3 regions of the Streptomyces sp. NPDC005374 genome follow, and region 3 is predicted to be linked to each of the others. Evidence: riboswitches for the same ligand, from Rfam matches in the RefSeq annotation. Region 3 holds a riboswitch; each other region holds the start of a gene.
What was found. A riboswitch is a leader RNA that binds a small molecule or an ion and turns the genes downstream of it on or off. The one in region 3 is predicted to bind cyclic di-AMP.

Region 1 (4,878 bases), on a different contig from region 3:
CCGGCTGCGGCACCCCGCTCGACGCCACGACCACCCGCTCGCCGTCGGCCCGGTGGCGCAGCCGGAAGAAGTCGGGTCCGCGCCGCCGGCTGACCTCGGACCCCGGGTCCTCGTCGGCGTACGCGTACAGTGCCTCCCCGGTCAGCAGCAGGCAGTTGAGGAGCGGGTGACCACGCCGAGGAGACGGCACATGGGGGCGACGGTACTAAGACGGGCCGTCCCCACCGTGGTCGCGGACCCAGTTCCGGTGGGCGTTCGAGCCCTCGCGCCCCGGGGAGAGCTTCAGCATGACCCCGTCGTCGATCTGCTCCAGGACCGTCACCACATAGGGGGACCCGGCGTGCACGGCCAGCCGGAGGCTGCCGTTGGCGAACTCCGTCACCCGCAGCGTCCGGCCGCCGGTGAGCGGGATGTCCCGCTCGCCGATCTTCGTCGGGCGTTCCTCGGCTGCCGTCATGGACCCCTCCTCGTTTCCCGTGAGGGGCGCCACGGTACGCCCGGTCCACCCGGCCGTTCGGCCCAACCGGACCTGCGTCGCACCCCCCGCCGTCCGACCCTGGCCCCATGGCCCCACGACGCGCCCCCGCCCTGCTGCTCGCGCTCCTGCTCACCGTTCTCGTCGCCTCCTGCGGCACCGCCGACACCGGTACCCGCACGATGGCCCGCGCCCTGCCCCCGGACGTGGGCTTCACCCACCCCGGTGTGCTCGTCGGCGAGGCGCAGCTGGACGCCGTACGGGAGCGGGTCACGGCGGGGAAGCAGCCGTGGCTGTCGGCGTATCTGGCCATGCGGGACAGCAAGTACGGGTCGTACAAGTACCGGCCCGAGGCGTACGCGAGCGTGGACTGCCCCGGTGGCGACCATCCCGTCCGCCCGGCGCAGGGGTGTGTGGAGGAGCGCGAGGACGCCATCGCCGCCTACACGCAGGCCCTGCTGTTCAGCGTCACCGGCAAGCAGCAGCACGCCGTGAAGGCCAGGGAGATCATGGACGCCTGGTCGGCGAGGATGCGGCGGCACACCGAGGAGGACTCCGGGCTGCAGACCGGGTGGGCCGGCTCCACCTGGGCCCGGGCCGCCGAGATCGTCCGGTACGGCGACGGGGCGGGGTGGCCCGCCGACCGCGTCCGGCGCTTCGAGCACATGCTGCGGACCGCCTACCTGCCGACCGTCACCCAGAAGGTCCCGGACTACAACGGCAACTGGGATCTCGTGATGACCGACGCCGCCATCGGCATCGCCGTCTTCCTCAACGACCACAAGGCCTTCGACCACGCCCTGCAGCGGTTCCGCGAGCGCGTGCCGGCGTACTTCTATCTGGAGAAGGACGGCAAGGTCCCGCTCACCCCGCCGGGCTCCACCGTCAACACCCCGCAGAAGCTGACCACTTACTGGTTCAAGCAGACGGTCTTCAAGGACGGCGTCTCCCAGGAGACCTGCCGCAACTTCAAGCACGTCGGGTACTCCCTCGCCGCCACCGCGCACGTCGCCGAGACCGCCTGGCACCAGGGCGTCGACCTGTACGGCGAGGTCAAGGACCGGCTGAAGGCCGCGCTCGCTCTCCACGCCCGCTACCAGTCGGGCGAGACCGCGCCCGCCTGGCTGTGCGGCGGGAAGGTGGACCGGAACATGGGCCCGGACCTGGAGGTCGCCCTCAACCACCTGGAGAACCGGCTGGACGTCTCCGTCCCGGCCGCGCACAAGCTCGCGGTGAAGACCCGGCCCGCCGGCACCGACGGCCTCTTCGTCTCCTGGGAGACCCTCACCCACGCGGGGAACCCCGGCCCCTGAGACACCGCTGGCGCGAAGCACCCCGCGGATGGCGTACAGTAGTGAACACAACGGCGCGGGGTGGAGCAGCTCGGTAGCTCGCTGGGCTCATAACCCAGAGGTCGCAGGTTCAAATCCTGTCCCCGCTACTGAAACTCAGGGTCGGATTCCAGTTCATGGAATCCGGCCCTGAGTGTTTTCCCGTCAGGCCTTGCGACGGACTGCGTCACGTGGTGTGAGCAGGCGAGCGCCCTCCGCACAACACCTGACATACCGTCAATACCTGTGTGTTGTCCGAGGCGAGGTCAACTCGCCCGTTTTTCGCCGGTCATGGGCCGTTGGTCCTGCGGGATTTCGTTAATGATCAAGCGGAACAGCTTGGAATCGAGCCCCTACGTCTATTAACGTTCGATAACGCAGCGCGGTCGTCCCAGCCGTCACAAGAGATGGCTCCGTGCTCATGCGCCGAATTCCGCAAGGGAACCGGGGAACCACCAACTTGGGGTGAATCGCTCGTATTTCGCCGTGGCAACACGGTCGGTATACGCGCGTAGGAGACCTTCCTGCTCCGAACCCGTCAGCTAACCCGGTAGGCGAGAAGGAAGGAAAGGAGCACGCCCACGTGGCGTCCAACCCGCCTGCCCCCGAGGCGCCTTACGTCCCGAGCGACACCCTCGTGTACGACGGCTACCGTGCCGACGACGAGGCCCCGCTCGGCGAGTGGAACCCGACCGCGGAGTCCCTGGCTCCGGTACGCGGCCGGCATCGCGTGTCCAAGCAGCGCGGCGGGGGATTCGCCCGCAGCTCCACGGTTCTGGGCGTCGGTGTCATAGCCGCCGTCAGCGCCGGCGGGATGGCCAGCGCCAACACCGGCAAGCCGCCGGTCTCCATCTCCATCCCCGACCTGCCCTCCGTGGGCTCGCTCATCTCGGACGACTCCGGCTCCTCCGCGGACGACACGAGCGCCTTCAGCAGTGTCGGCGCCCCCTCCACGGAGACCGCGAAGAGCTCCTCTGCCTCGGACGCCGGTGAGGCACTGCGCTCGCGCATCCTGGCCCAGGCGGAGACGCAGCAGGACCAGATCGACTCCAAGGCCGCCAAGGCCGTCGCGGACGCCGCGCAGAAGGAGTCCGACGCGCTCGCCGCCAAGGCGGAGAAGGAGGCCCAGGAGAAGGCCACCGCCGCGAAGAAGAAGGCGGAGGAGGAGGCCGCGAAGAAGGCCGAGACCGCGCGTCTGGCCGAGCTCGCCAAGCAGTTCACGCTGCCGACCTCGTCGTACACCATCACCGGGACCTTCGGGCAGGCCGGTTCCCTGTGGTCCTCCGGCTACCACACGGGCCTCGACTTCGCCGCGCCCACGGGCACGCTGATCAAGGCGATCCACAGCGGCACCGTCACGGAGGCCGGCTGGGCCGGCTCCTACGGCTACCGCACGATCCTCACCCTCGACGACGGCACCGAGCTGTGGTTCTGCCACCAGTCCTCGATCAGCGTCAGCGTCGGCCAGAAGGTCGCCACCGGTGACGTCATCGGCCGCGTGGGCGCCACCGGCAACGTGACCGGCGCGCACCTGCACCTCGAGGTCCACCCCGGCGGTGCGGCCACCGGGATCGACCCGATGGCGTGGCTGCGCAGCAAGGGGCTCAACCCCTGAGGTTTACGGCGATTTTGCGGCCGTAGCGGAAGAACAGGGTCCGGTGCCTGCGTTGACGTGAAACATGACTTCTCTTCGCAAGCTCGGCTCCTCCGACCTCGAGGTCTTCCCGCTCTCCCTGGGCGGCAACGTCTTCGGCTGGACCGCCGACGAGGCCGCGTCCTTCGCCGTCCTCGACGCGTACACCGCCGCGGGCGGCAACTTCGTCGACACCGCGGACTCCTACTCGGCGTGGATCGAAGGCAACTCCGGCGGTGAGTCCGAGACCGTCATCGGCAGGTGGATCGCGGCCCGCGGCAACCGCGACGACGTCCTCATCGCCACCAAGGTCAGCCAGCACCCCGACTTCCCGGGCCTGTCCGCCGCGAACATCAAGGCGGCGGCGGAGGCTTCGCTGCGACGCCTGGGCACCGACCACATCGACCTGTACTACACCCACTTCGACAAGCCGGAGATCCCCGTCGAGGAGATCATCGGCGCGCTGGACGAACTGGTGAAGGCCGGCAAGGTGCGCGCCATCGGCGCCTCCAACATCTCCGCCGAGCGGCTCTCGGAATCCCTCGCCTTCTCCGACCGCGAGGGCCTGGCCCGGTACGTCGCCCTCCAGCCCCACTACAACCTGGTCTCGCGCGACACCTACGAGGGCGAACTCCAGGCCGTCGCCGACCGGGAGGGCCTCTCCGCCGTCCCGTACTTCGCCCTCGCCTCCGGTTTCCTCACCGGCAAGTACCGTCCCGGCGCCACGGTCGAGGGCGCGCGTGCCAAGGCCGGCGCGGGCAAGCACCTCGACACCGAGCGCGGCCGGAAGGTCCTCGCGGCGCTCGACGAGGTCGCCGAGGCCCACGGAGCCCCGGTCGCCACGGTCGCCCTCGCCTGGCTCGCGGCCCAGCCGACGGTCGCGGCGCCGATCGCGTCCGCCCGCACGGTGGAGCAGCTGCCGGCGCTGGTCGGGGTGACCGACCTGGTGCTGACCGAGGCGGAACTGACGCGCCTGACACAGGCGTCGGCCTGACCTACTACGTCCGGTACGGGTTGTACGCGGGATACGGCGTCGTCGGGTAGTGGACCGGCGGGGCGGCCTGGAACGGCTGGACGGTCTGGAACGGCTGGACGGTCTGGGCCGGCTGCGCCGGATACCCGTACACCCCGTACACCGGCCAGGGCGGCGCGACTACCGGGACCGGCGGTGCCGTGATGCGTGCCGCGTGGTCCAGCGCGGGCCGCGCCACGTCCCGGCGCCGCCACAGCTCCTGCAGCAACTCCCGCTCCCGTACGACGAAGTCGGCGTTCGCCTTCCCGAGCCGGCCCCGGTGCCGCAGGAACGCCAGTGACGTGGCGTAGGCCTCGTACTGCGCGACCGCCCGCGCTGCGGGCCGCCCGCCGAACTGACGCCGCGCGTAGTCGCGCGCCACCCGCCGCGCCCGCATCGAGCCGAGCACATACGGCTCGGTCGGGGC
Region 2 (4,878 bases), on a different contig from region 3:
GCCCGCCGAGCTGATGGAGGCGGCCCGCATGGACGGCGCGAGCGAGTGGAGGATCTTCTCGCGGATCGCCGTACCGATGATGATGCCGGGCCTGATCACGGTGTTCCTCTTCCAGTTCGTCGGCATCTGGAACAACTTCCTGCTGCCGTACGTGATGCTGGCCGACGACGAGAAGTTCCCGATCACCCTCGGCCTGTACACGCTGCTCGCCCAGGGCGCCTCGCAGCCCGCGCTGTACACCCTGGTCATCACCGGGTGTCTGCTGGCGATCCTGCCGCTGATCGGTCTGTTCCTGGTGATCCAGCGGTTCTGGTCCCTGGACCTGCTGAGCGGCTCGGTCAAGGCCTGAACAACCCTTCTCCTGCTGACGTCTCTAGCTGACGAGGAACATGACCACCAGCGCGAACGGCCGCCGCAGGCCTCCCACCATCCACGACGTGGCCCGGGAGGCCGGCGTCTCGCGGGGCACCGTCTCCCGCTTCCTGAACGGCGGCCACTACGTCTCGCCGGCCGCCCGGCGGGCCGTGGAGGCCGCCATCAGGAAGACCGGGTACGTGGTCAACCGGCACGCGCGCAGCCTGAGTACGGGCCGGTCGGACTCGGTGGCGTTCCTGCTGACGGAACCGCAGGAGAAGTTCTTCGAGGACCCCAACTTCAACGTCCTGCTGCGTGGTTGCACCGAACGGCTCGCCCAGTTCGACATCCCGCTGCTGCTGATGCTGGCCGAGAGCGACGACGACAGACGCCGGCTGACCCGGTACATCACCTCGGGCCACGTCGACGGCGTGCTGCTGCTCTCCAACCACAGCGGTGACCCGGTCGCCGCCGAACTGCACGAGGCCGGGATCCCGTTGGTGGTCTGCGGCAAGCCGATAGGGCTCGGTTCCAAGGTGAGTTACGTGGCCGCCGCCGACCGCGACGGCGCGCAGGAGATGGTCCGCCATCTGCTCGAGGGCGGCCGGCGCCGCGTCGGCATGGTCACCGGGCCCCTGGACATGCCGGGCGGCCCCGACCGGCTGGCCGGCTACCGGGACGTGCTCGCCGAGGCGGGCCTGCCCTACGACCCGGCGCTCGTGGTCGAGGGCGACTTCCGGCGCAGCGGCGGCGAGCGGGCGGCCCGGCGGCTGCTCGCCCAAGCACCCGACATGGACGCCGTGTTCGTCGCCTCCGACCTCATGGCGCTGGGTGTCGTGGGCGTCCTCCAGCAGTCCGGGCGCTCGGTCCCCGGTGACATCGCTGTCGGCGGCTTCGACGACTCCCCGGCCGCCACCGCCATCGCCCCCGCCCTGACCACCATGCGCCAGCCCTTCGACCGCATCAGCGCCGAGATGGTCCGCATGCTCCTCGCCCAGATCGCCGGCGAGGACACGGCCGGGGTGATCCTCCCGACGGAACTGGTGATCCGGGACTCGGCGTGACCGGAACCGGAACACACGTCAACGGATGTGAAAGCAGCAGCCGTCCGGTTCGCGTCGAGTCGATGGGCCCAACCATCCGTATTCTCTGATCATGGCCGCCTCCCCCGCATATTCACTCATCGCCACGGACCTGGACGGCACGCTGCTGCGTGCCGACGACACCCTCTCGGACCGGTCGTTGGCCGCGCTCGCGCGAGTGGCGGCGGGTGGGGCCCGGCATCTCGTCGTGACGGGTCGGCCGGCGCCCAGAGTGCGGCCCCTCCTCGACGACCTGGGCAGCACGGGGCTCGCGGTGTGCGGGCAGGGCGCGCAGGTGTACGACGCCGGCGCGGACCGTCTGCTGTGGTCGGTGAACCTGGACCGGGAGCTGGCCGAGACCGCGCTCGGGAAGATCGAGGCCGAGGTGGGGCAGGTGTACGCGGCCGTGGACCAGGACGGCGTGGACGGGCTGACGCTCATCGAGCCGGGGTATCTGATGCCCCACCCGACGCTGCCCGCCGTGCGGGTCGACCGGCGCGACGACCTGTGGTGCGAGCCGATCAGCAAGGTGCTGCTGCGGCACCCCTATCTGTCCGACGACGAGTTGGCGGGGACGGCGCGCTCGGTGGTGGGCTCACTGGCCACGGTCACCATGTCGGGGCCCGGAACCGTCGAACTCCAGCCATGCGGCATCACCAAGGCGACGGGCCTCGCGCTGGCCGCCGAACACCTGGGTCTCGGGCCGGAGGTGACGATCGCCTTCGGGGACATGCCCAACGACATCCCCATGTTCGACTGGGCGGCCCACGGGGTCGCGATGGCCAACGCCCACCCCGAACTCAGGGCCGTGGCCGACGAGGTGACCCTGTCGAACGAGGACGACGGCATCGCCGTCGTCCTCGAAAGACTGTTCCCTGAGGCGTAGTTCCTAGTACGCGCCCCAGACGTTGTCGATCGACCCGTACCGCTGGGCCGCGTAGTTGCAGGCCGCGGTGATGTTCGCGACCGGGTCGTACGGGTCCCACAGCGTGTTGGACACGTGGTAGGCGTTGAACGTCGGGTCGATCACCTGGAGCAGGCCCTTGGACGGGGTGCCGGCGGCCGCGTTGGAGTCCCAGTTGTTGATGGCCCACGGGTTGCCGGAGGACTCGCGGATGACGTTGCGGTAGATGCCGTTGTAGGAGCCGGGTATCCCGTGCTCCGCCATGACGGCGAGGGAGGCCCGGATCCAGCCGTCGAGGGTGTTGGAGTACCCGAGCGTGGTCGCGGTCTGCACGGTCGGGGTGGCCGCGGACGCGCTGGTCGCGCCGAGGAGGGGGAGCGCCAGTACGGCGGCTCCGGTGCCGAGGACGGCGAGCTTGCGGGCCAAACGGCTCTTGCGGGGGGTGCGGTGCTGAGCGGCAGCGGGCATGGCGAAGTTCCTCTCCGTCGCCTGCGAGGTGAGCTGTCGGGTTCGGGCGGGAGTTGCCCGGCCATGCCCGCAAAAGGCATGACTTCACCCCGAGCCGTACCGGTATGCCCGAAGACATCCCGATCCGGCGACTTACCTGGTTCCCCCGCTCCTGCCGTGGTTTCTCGGTGGGTGTATGGGCGGTGGCAGGATTCGGCGTCCGCCCGACAGGCCGGGAACGTATGCGAGAGCACATGTCCGGAACAAGTGGCGAATTCACATGCCATGCCTATTGACCTTGGTAAGGGCGATTTAGGGCACTTGATCCTTTGCGACAGCAAGCCTCAACTGACGCACAGGGAAAGGCGGATCGGTGCATTCCGGATGCGTGCGGATCCGTGGGGTCGGGTGAGCCAAGTCACGCGTGATCGCAAGAGGGGTAAAACGGTCAAGAGTGCCCAACTCGTGGTCAACCGCCCGTCCGTGGGTTCCGCTTCTCCCGCGTCCGGTGCGACGCTTCATGGCCGGCCTCGCGGGAAGGCCGCACGTTCACGCGTGGGTGGAGTCGCGCAGGGCACGTGTGAAACGAGAAGGGCTTCCCGGGCGGGTCCGGGACAGGTTCGAGGCAGGTCCGGGTCGTGCCCGGGTGAGTCGGGGCCGACCCGGGTCCGGACATCAGTGACTACTTACCTACAAGTCGATGGATATCCGTTCTTTTCACGTGATCAAAAACATACCGACCGTGATCCGATACCGCCCGGCATGGACGGGGCGGGCGCTATCGGTGATCCAAAGGTGACCGGATACGCTGACTCGAGTGATGGCAGCGACCTATCGACATTCCGTGTAACCGCCAGTAGACACCAGCAGACAGGAGACCCCTCGTGACCGTCGTCGGGCCGTTCGGGCTGAGCGTGCGGGACCAGGCTCTGGAAGCCGATGTCCAGGCCGGATTGGCGGCTGTCGAGGAGGGACTGCTCGAGGCCACCAAGAGCGAGGTTCCCTTCATCACGGAGGCCGCCCAGCATCTGGTGCGGGCGGGCGGCAAGCGCTTCCGGCCGCTGCTGGTGATGCTCGCCGCCCAGTTCGGGGACCGCCATGCGCCGGGCGTCGTGCCGTCGGCCGTCGTGGTGGAACTGACCCACCTCGCGACGCTGTACCACGACGACGTCATGGACGAGGCCGCCGTGCGCCGCGGCGTCGACAGCGCCAACACCCGCTGGGGCAACTCGGTGGCCGTGCTGACCGGCGACTTCCTCTTCGCCCGCGCCTCGCACATCCTGGCCGACCTCGGCCCCGAGGCGGTCCGGGTGCAGGCCGAGGCGTTCGAGCGCCTGGTCACCGGGCAGATCCTGGAGACGGCCGGCCCGATGGACGGCCGGGACCCGGTCGAGCACTACCTCGACGTGCTCGGCGGCAAGACCGGCTCGCTGGTGGCGGTGGCGTGCCGCTTCGGGGCGATGATGTCGGGCGCCGACGAGACGGTCGTGGACGTCCTGACCCAGTACGGCGAGCGCCTCGGCGTCGCCTTCCAGCTCGCGGACGACGTCCTGGACATCGCCTCCGACTCCCACGAGTCCGGCAAGACCCCGGGCACGGACCTGCGCGAGGGCATCCCCACCATGCCGGTGCTGCGGCTGCGCGAGCGGGCCGCCCGGCTGGGCCTGCCGGAGGACATCGCCCTGTGCGAGCTGCTGGACTCCGACCTCACGGACGACGCCCGGCACGCCGAGGCGCTGGCCGCGCTGCGAGCGCACCCGGCGCTGGAGCAGGCCCGCCGCGACACCGTGCGCTACGCGGAGGAGGCACGTGCGGCGCTGGCCCCGCTGCGGGAGTGCGACGCGAGGGCGGCCTTGATGGAGCTGTGCGACGCGGTGGTCCACCGCGCGGGCTGACGTTTTTCGGCCGGGCGGTCCCGTCCGGCACGGCGGCGCCCCCTACGGGTTGTAGGGGGCGCCGCCGTGTCGTGTCATACCCCAGGTGTACGCGGAGTTGGCCCCGAGGGTTGACGCATGGTCACGGCCGATTTGGTCAGATGGACACCACGGAAAACACCACTCCTCACCGATTCGGGTGAGAATGGCGGCTACA
Region 3 (4,878 bases):
CCGTCGGGGCCGCTCTCGGCATACCCGGCGGAGAGCACGACAAGGCCCTGCACGCCGTGCGCCCCGCACTCGGCGACGACCTCGGGGACGTGCTCGGCGGGAACGGCGACGACCGCGAGGTCGACGGGGCCGTCGATGTCACGCACCGAACGGTGTGCGGGGACCCCGTCGAGTTCCTTGCACTCCTCGGGGAACGCCTTGTTCACGGCGTACAGGCGGCCGGTGAACCCCGCGTCCCTGATGTTGCCGAGCACGCTGCGGCCCACGCCGCCGGGGGCGCGGCCGACGCCGACGACGGCGACGGAGCCGGGGGTGAGCAGGCGCTGCACGGACCGCGCCTCGGCACGGTGTTCGCGCGCGTACTGCACGGCGAGCGAGCGGTCGGTGGGCTCCAGGTCGAACTCCAGGCGTACGACGCCGTCCTCGAAGCTGCGCTTCTGGGTGTAGCCGGCGTCCGTGAACACCTTGATCATCTTGGCGTTGGCGGGCAGCACCTCGGCGGCGAAGCGCCGGATGTCCCGCTCGCGCGCGACGGCCCCGATGTGTTCGAGGAGGGCGGAGGCCACGCCGCGCCCCTGGTGGGCGTCCTGGACGAGGAAGGCGACCTCGGCCTCGTCGGCGGGGGCGGGTGCGGGCATCCCGTCGGCGCCGATGCGGTCGTAGCGTACGGTGGCGATGAACTCGCCGCCGACGGTGGCGGCGAGACCCACCCGGTCCACAAAGTCGTGGTGCGTGAAGCGGTGGACGTCCTTGGCGGACAGGCGAGGGTAGGGCGCGAAGAACCGGTAGTACTTCGACTCGTCCGAGACCTGTTCGTAGAAGCTGACCAGGCGATCGGCGTCGTCGACGGTGATGGGCCTGATGCGCGCGGTGCCGCCGTCGCGCAGCACCACGTCGGCCTCCCAGTGGGCGGGGTACTCATGCCGGTCCGACGCGCTCTGCATGGGCCCCAGAGTACGGCTCGCGTACGACAACGGCGCGAGGCGGTCCACGGAGAACCGGGCGTGAGCGCACGAGGATTCGCCAGGACGGAAGTCGGACCGAGGCCGCGGTCCGACCGCCCACCCCGGAGGGGACGAACGCCCCCTCCGGAGACGCTTCACGTGTGGGAAACTGGTCTAGACAACCCTGAACACCGAAGGGCAGCATCACATGGCTGAGCGCCGCGTCAACGTCGGCTGGGCCGAGGGTCTCCACGCCCGCCCCGCTTCCATCTTCGTCCGGGCCACCACGGCCGCAGGTATCCCGGTGACGATCGCCAAGGCCGACGGCAACCCCGTCAACGCGGCCTCCATGCTGGCCGTGCTCGGCCTGGGCGCCCAGGGTGGCGAGGAGATCGTCCTCGCCTCCGACGCCGAGGGCGCGGACGCGGCCCTCGACCGGTTGGCGAAGCTGGTCGCCGAGGGGCTCGAAGAGCTTCCCGAGACCGTCTGAGCTTTCCGCGGCACAGTGCCGTAAAACACCACCGAAGGGCTCGTCCGAATTATCGGGCGGGCCCTTCGCATTTCCATTTCACGGGCAGCATGAATAGTCTCCCGCGAATTACTCTCTCTTTGTATACGGTGCCCGTGTTAATGCCGCAGGCCCGTCACGTTTACAGGATGTTGCGAGGTCCTCACACGGTCCGCGCGCTCACCGTTGGAGGTGAACCGCAGCCGGTGCACCACGCTCGAGCGCTCGGTGTGCAGTGCCGTGATCGCCCGCGCCCGCTCACCGTCCCCGCGCGCCACCGCATCCACGATCGCACCGTGCTCCGCCCACGACTCCACCGGGTTGGCGGGCGCCTCCACCACGTACATCCAGGCGATCTTGTGCCGCAGCTGGGTCAGCATCGAGGTCATGGCCGGGCTGCCGGAGGCCTGGGCGAGCGTCTCGTGGAACCAGCCCCCCAGGGAGCGCAGATCCTCGCTGTTGCCCCTCCTGGCCCGCTCCTGGCCCAGCCGGACCAGGCCGCGCAGCACCTTCAGATGGGCCTCGGTGCGCCGCTGGGCGGCCCGGGAGGCGCCGAGCGGCTCCAGCAGCATGCGCATCTCCAGGAGGTCGGCGCCCTCCTGCTCGGTCGGTTCGGCCACGCACGCGCCCGCGTGCCTGCGCGTCACCACGAAGCCCTCGGCCTCCAGCGTGCGCAGGGCCTCCCGGACGGGGACGCGGGAGACGCCGTAGCGGCGGGCGAGCAGTTCCTCGGTGAGCCGGCCGCCGCGCTCGTAGACACCGGCGACGATGTCGTCCCGGATAGCAGTGCATACCGAGTGCGCCGGAATACGCATGCCCGACCTCCGTCTTAATCCCCGTGAAACGTCTCCGATTGACGTGTGTTCAGTGACTCTATTGCAATGAGCGGGAATTTCCGACGGCGGGCCGGAATCCAGGGATATTTTTTGGACAGCGGGCCACTGCAAACGACGAAACCCCGGCTCACAGGAGCCGGGGCCGAAGAAGATCTCGCGGTACGTCGTCAGACACTCACGCCGTGCGAGCGGAGGTAGGAGACGGGATCGATGTCCGAACCGTACTCGGCGGTGGTGCGGGCCTCGAAGTGCAGGTGCGGCCCGGTGGTGTTGCCGGTCGCGCCGGACAGGCCGATCTGCTGGCCGGGGGTGACCGACTGGCCGACCGAGACGCCGATGGACGACAGGTGGCCGTACTGGGTGTACGTGCCGTCGGCCATCCTGATCACGATCTCGTTGCCGTACGCCCCGCCCCAGCCGGTCTCCACCACGGTGCCGCGGCCGACCGCGTGGACGGAGGTACCGCTCGCGGCGTGGAAGTCGACACCGGTGTGGCTGCCGGAGGACCACAGGGAACCGCCGGTCTTGTAGCCGGTGGAGATGTAGGAGCCGGAGATCGGGGTGACGAACCTGTTGAGGCGCTCGCGCTCGGCGGCGCGGGCGGCGCGCTCCTTGGCCTCGCGCTCCTCCTTGGCCCGCGCCTCGGCCTTCCTCTTGGCCTCGGCCGCGGCCTTCTTCTCCTCGGCGGCCTGCTGCTGGGCGGCGGCCTGGGCGTCGAGCTGGGCGGAGAGGGACTCGCCGACGCTGACGACGGGCATGAGCCCGGTCTGCTCGACGGAGTTCTCGGCGGCGAGCGCCGGGGCGGCGATGGTGCCGATGACGCCGGTGGTGGCGAGGGCCGCGACGCCCGCCGCACGGGCGGTGGTGCGCTTCATCCGGCTGGGCCGACGGTGCTTCCCGGCGGCGCAGGTGAACGCCATGTGGTGGCTGGTCCTTTCCTTCCTTCTCGCCTACCGGGTTAGCTGACGGGTTCGGAGCAGGAAGGTCTCCTACGGGCCCCTCGCGAGCTCGCGCGGGCGTCCGATTCACCCCAGGGACAACACATGTGGGTCCCCGGCTCCCCTGGCTCGCGCCATGCGGGGACTCGGCGATGACTGTCCGGTGCCACGGACGCGGCGCACTGCCTGACGAACAGCCGGGATGACGCTAAGCGGGCCGACTTTCAATCCCCAAACCGATCACGGTTTTTGAGGCGCATCCCACAGGCCAGACAGGCAACCTCCTGCCCAATTCGGACATCTAAGAAGCCTGGACATCCAAAGGGCCCTGGTGGCGCTTCCGTCACCAGGGCCCCTGTGGCGCCTTTGCTGCCGGTCCCTCTACTCGGCCGACACGACCTTGACCTCGCCGATGCCGAGGGCCTCGACGGGCTCCTTGATGGCGGCCGCGTCACCGACCAGGATCGTCACCAGCCGGTCCACCGGGAAGGCGTTCACCACGGCCGCTGTGGCCTCGACGGTGCCGGTCGCGGCGAGCTGCTGGTACAGGGTCGCCTGGAAGTCGTCGGGCAGGTGCTGCTCTACCTGGTCGGCCAGGGTGCCCGCCACGGCCGCCGCCGTCTCGAACTTGAGCGGCGCCACGCCGACGAGGTTCTGTACGGCGACGTCCCGCTCGGCGTCGGTGAGGCCGCCCTCCGCGAGGGTGCGCAGTACCTTCCAGAGGTCGTCCAGAGCGGGACCGGTGTTCGGGGTGTCGATGGAGCCGCTGATGGCGAGCATCGCGGCGCCCGAGCCGTCCGGGGCGGACCTGAGGACCTGCCCGAACGCGCGCACGCCGTAGGTGTAGCCCTTCTCCTCGCGCAGGACACGGTCCAGGCGGGAAGTGAGGGTGCCGCCGAGGCAGTACGTGCCGAGCACCTGCGCGGGCCACACGCGCGCGTGCCGGTCGGCGCCGACGCGGCCGATCAGCAGCTGGGTCTGGACGGCGCCGGGGCGGTCCACGATGACGACCCGGCCGGTGTCGTCGGCGGTCACCGGCGGCACGGGCCGCGGCCGGGCCGTGGAGCCGGTCCAGGAACCGAGGGTGTCGCCGAGCAGCGCGTCCAGGTCGATGCCGTCGAGGTCGCCGACGACCACGGCGGTCGCGGTGGCGGGGCGCACGTGCTTCTCGTAGAAGCCGCGCACGGCCGCGGAGTCGATGTTCTCGACCGTCTCCTCGGTGCCCTGGCGCGGGCGCGACATGCGCGAGTCCGCAGGGAACAGCTCCCTGGAGAGCTCCTTGGCGGCACGGCGGGAGGGGTTGGCGAGCTCGTGCGGGATCTCGTCCAGCCGGTTGTTGACGAGCCGTTCGATCTCGCTGTCCGCGAAGGCGGGCGCCCTGAGGGCGTCGGCCAGCAGACCGAGCGCCTTGGCGAGGCGGGAGGCCGGCACCTCGAGGCTCAGCCGGACGCCCGGGTGGTCGGCGTGCGCGTCGAGGGTGGCGCCGCAGCGCTCCAGTTCGGCGGCGAACTCCTCGGCGGAGTGCTTGTCGGTGCCCTCCGAGAAGGCGCGCGCCATGATCGTGCCGACACCGTCCAGGCCGGCCGGCTCGGCCTCCAGGGGGGCGTCCAGGAGCACCTCGACGGCGACTACCTGCTGGCCGGGGCGGTGGC

Region 1: it holds a riboswitch for cyclic di-AMP, as region 3 does, so the genes downstream of both, ACFYRX_RS16290 (M23 family metallopeptidase) here and ACFYRX_RS09040 (M23 family metallopeptidase) in region 3, are expected to answer to the same signal.
Region 2: it holds a riboswitch for cyclic di-AMP, as region 3 does, so the genes downstream of both, ACFYRX_RS04440 (transglycosylase SLT domain-containing protein) here and ACFYRX_RS09040 (M23 family metallopeptidase) in region 3, are expected to answer to the same signal.

Annotation. Positions count from the first base shown of each region.
Region 1 covers NZ_JBIAKA010000005.1:534,363-539,240, forward strand. The annotation lists gene ACFYRX_RS16275 (hypothetical protein) at 206-457, opposite strand; gene ACFYRX_RS16280 (alginate lyase family protein) at 565-1,788, shown strand; tRNA gene ACFYRX_RS16285 (tRNA-Met) at 1,843-1,916, shown strand; cyclic di-AMP (ydaO/yuaA leader) riboswitch at 2,221-2,378, shown strand; gene ACFYRX_RS16290 (M23 family metallopeptidase) at 2,390-3,421, shown strand; gene ACFYRX_RS16295 (aldo/keto reductase) at 3,486-4,433, shown strand; gene ACFYRX_RS16300 (PrsW family intramembrane metalloprotease) at 4,438-4,878, opposite strand, start outside.
Region 2 covers NZ_JBIAKA010000001.1:944,430-949,307, reverse strand. The annotation lists gene ACFYRX_RS04455 (carbohydrate ABC transporter permease) at 1-349, shown strand, start outside; gene ACFYRX_RS04450 (LacI family DNA-binding transcriptional regulator) at 390-1,418, shown strand; gene ACFYRX_RS04445 (HAD family hydrolase) at 1,510-2,322, shown strand; gene ACFYRX_RS04440 (transglycosylase SLT domain-containing protein) at 2,326-2,808, opposite strand; cyclic di-AMP (ydaO/yuaA leader) riboswitch at 2,814-3,016, opposite strand; gene ACFYRX_RS04435 (polyprenyl synthetase family protein) at 3,672-4,682, shown strand.
Region 3 covers NZ_JBIAKA010000003.1:129,861-134,738, reverse strand. The annotation lists gene ACFYRX_RS09055 (GNAT family N-acetyltransferase) at 1-944, opposite strand, end outside; gene ACFYRX_RS09050 (HPr family phosphocarrier protein) at 1,153-1,434, shown strand; gene ACFYRX_RS09045 (GntR family transcriptional regulator) at 1,572-2,267, opposite strand; gene ACFYRX_RS09040 (M23 family metallopeptidase) at 2,456-3,208, opposite strand; cyclic di-AMP (ydaO/yuaA leader) riboswitch at 3,221-3,388, opposite strand; gene ACFYRX_RS09035 (M16 family metallopeptidase) at 3,608-4,878, opposite strand, start outside.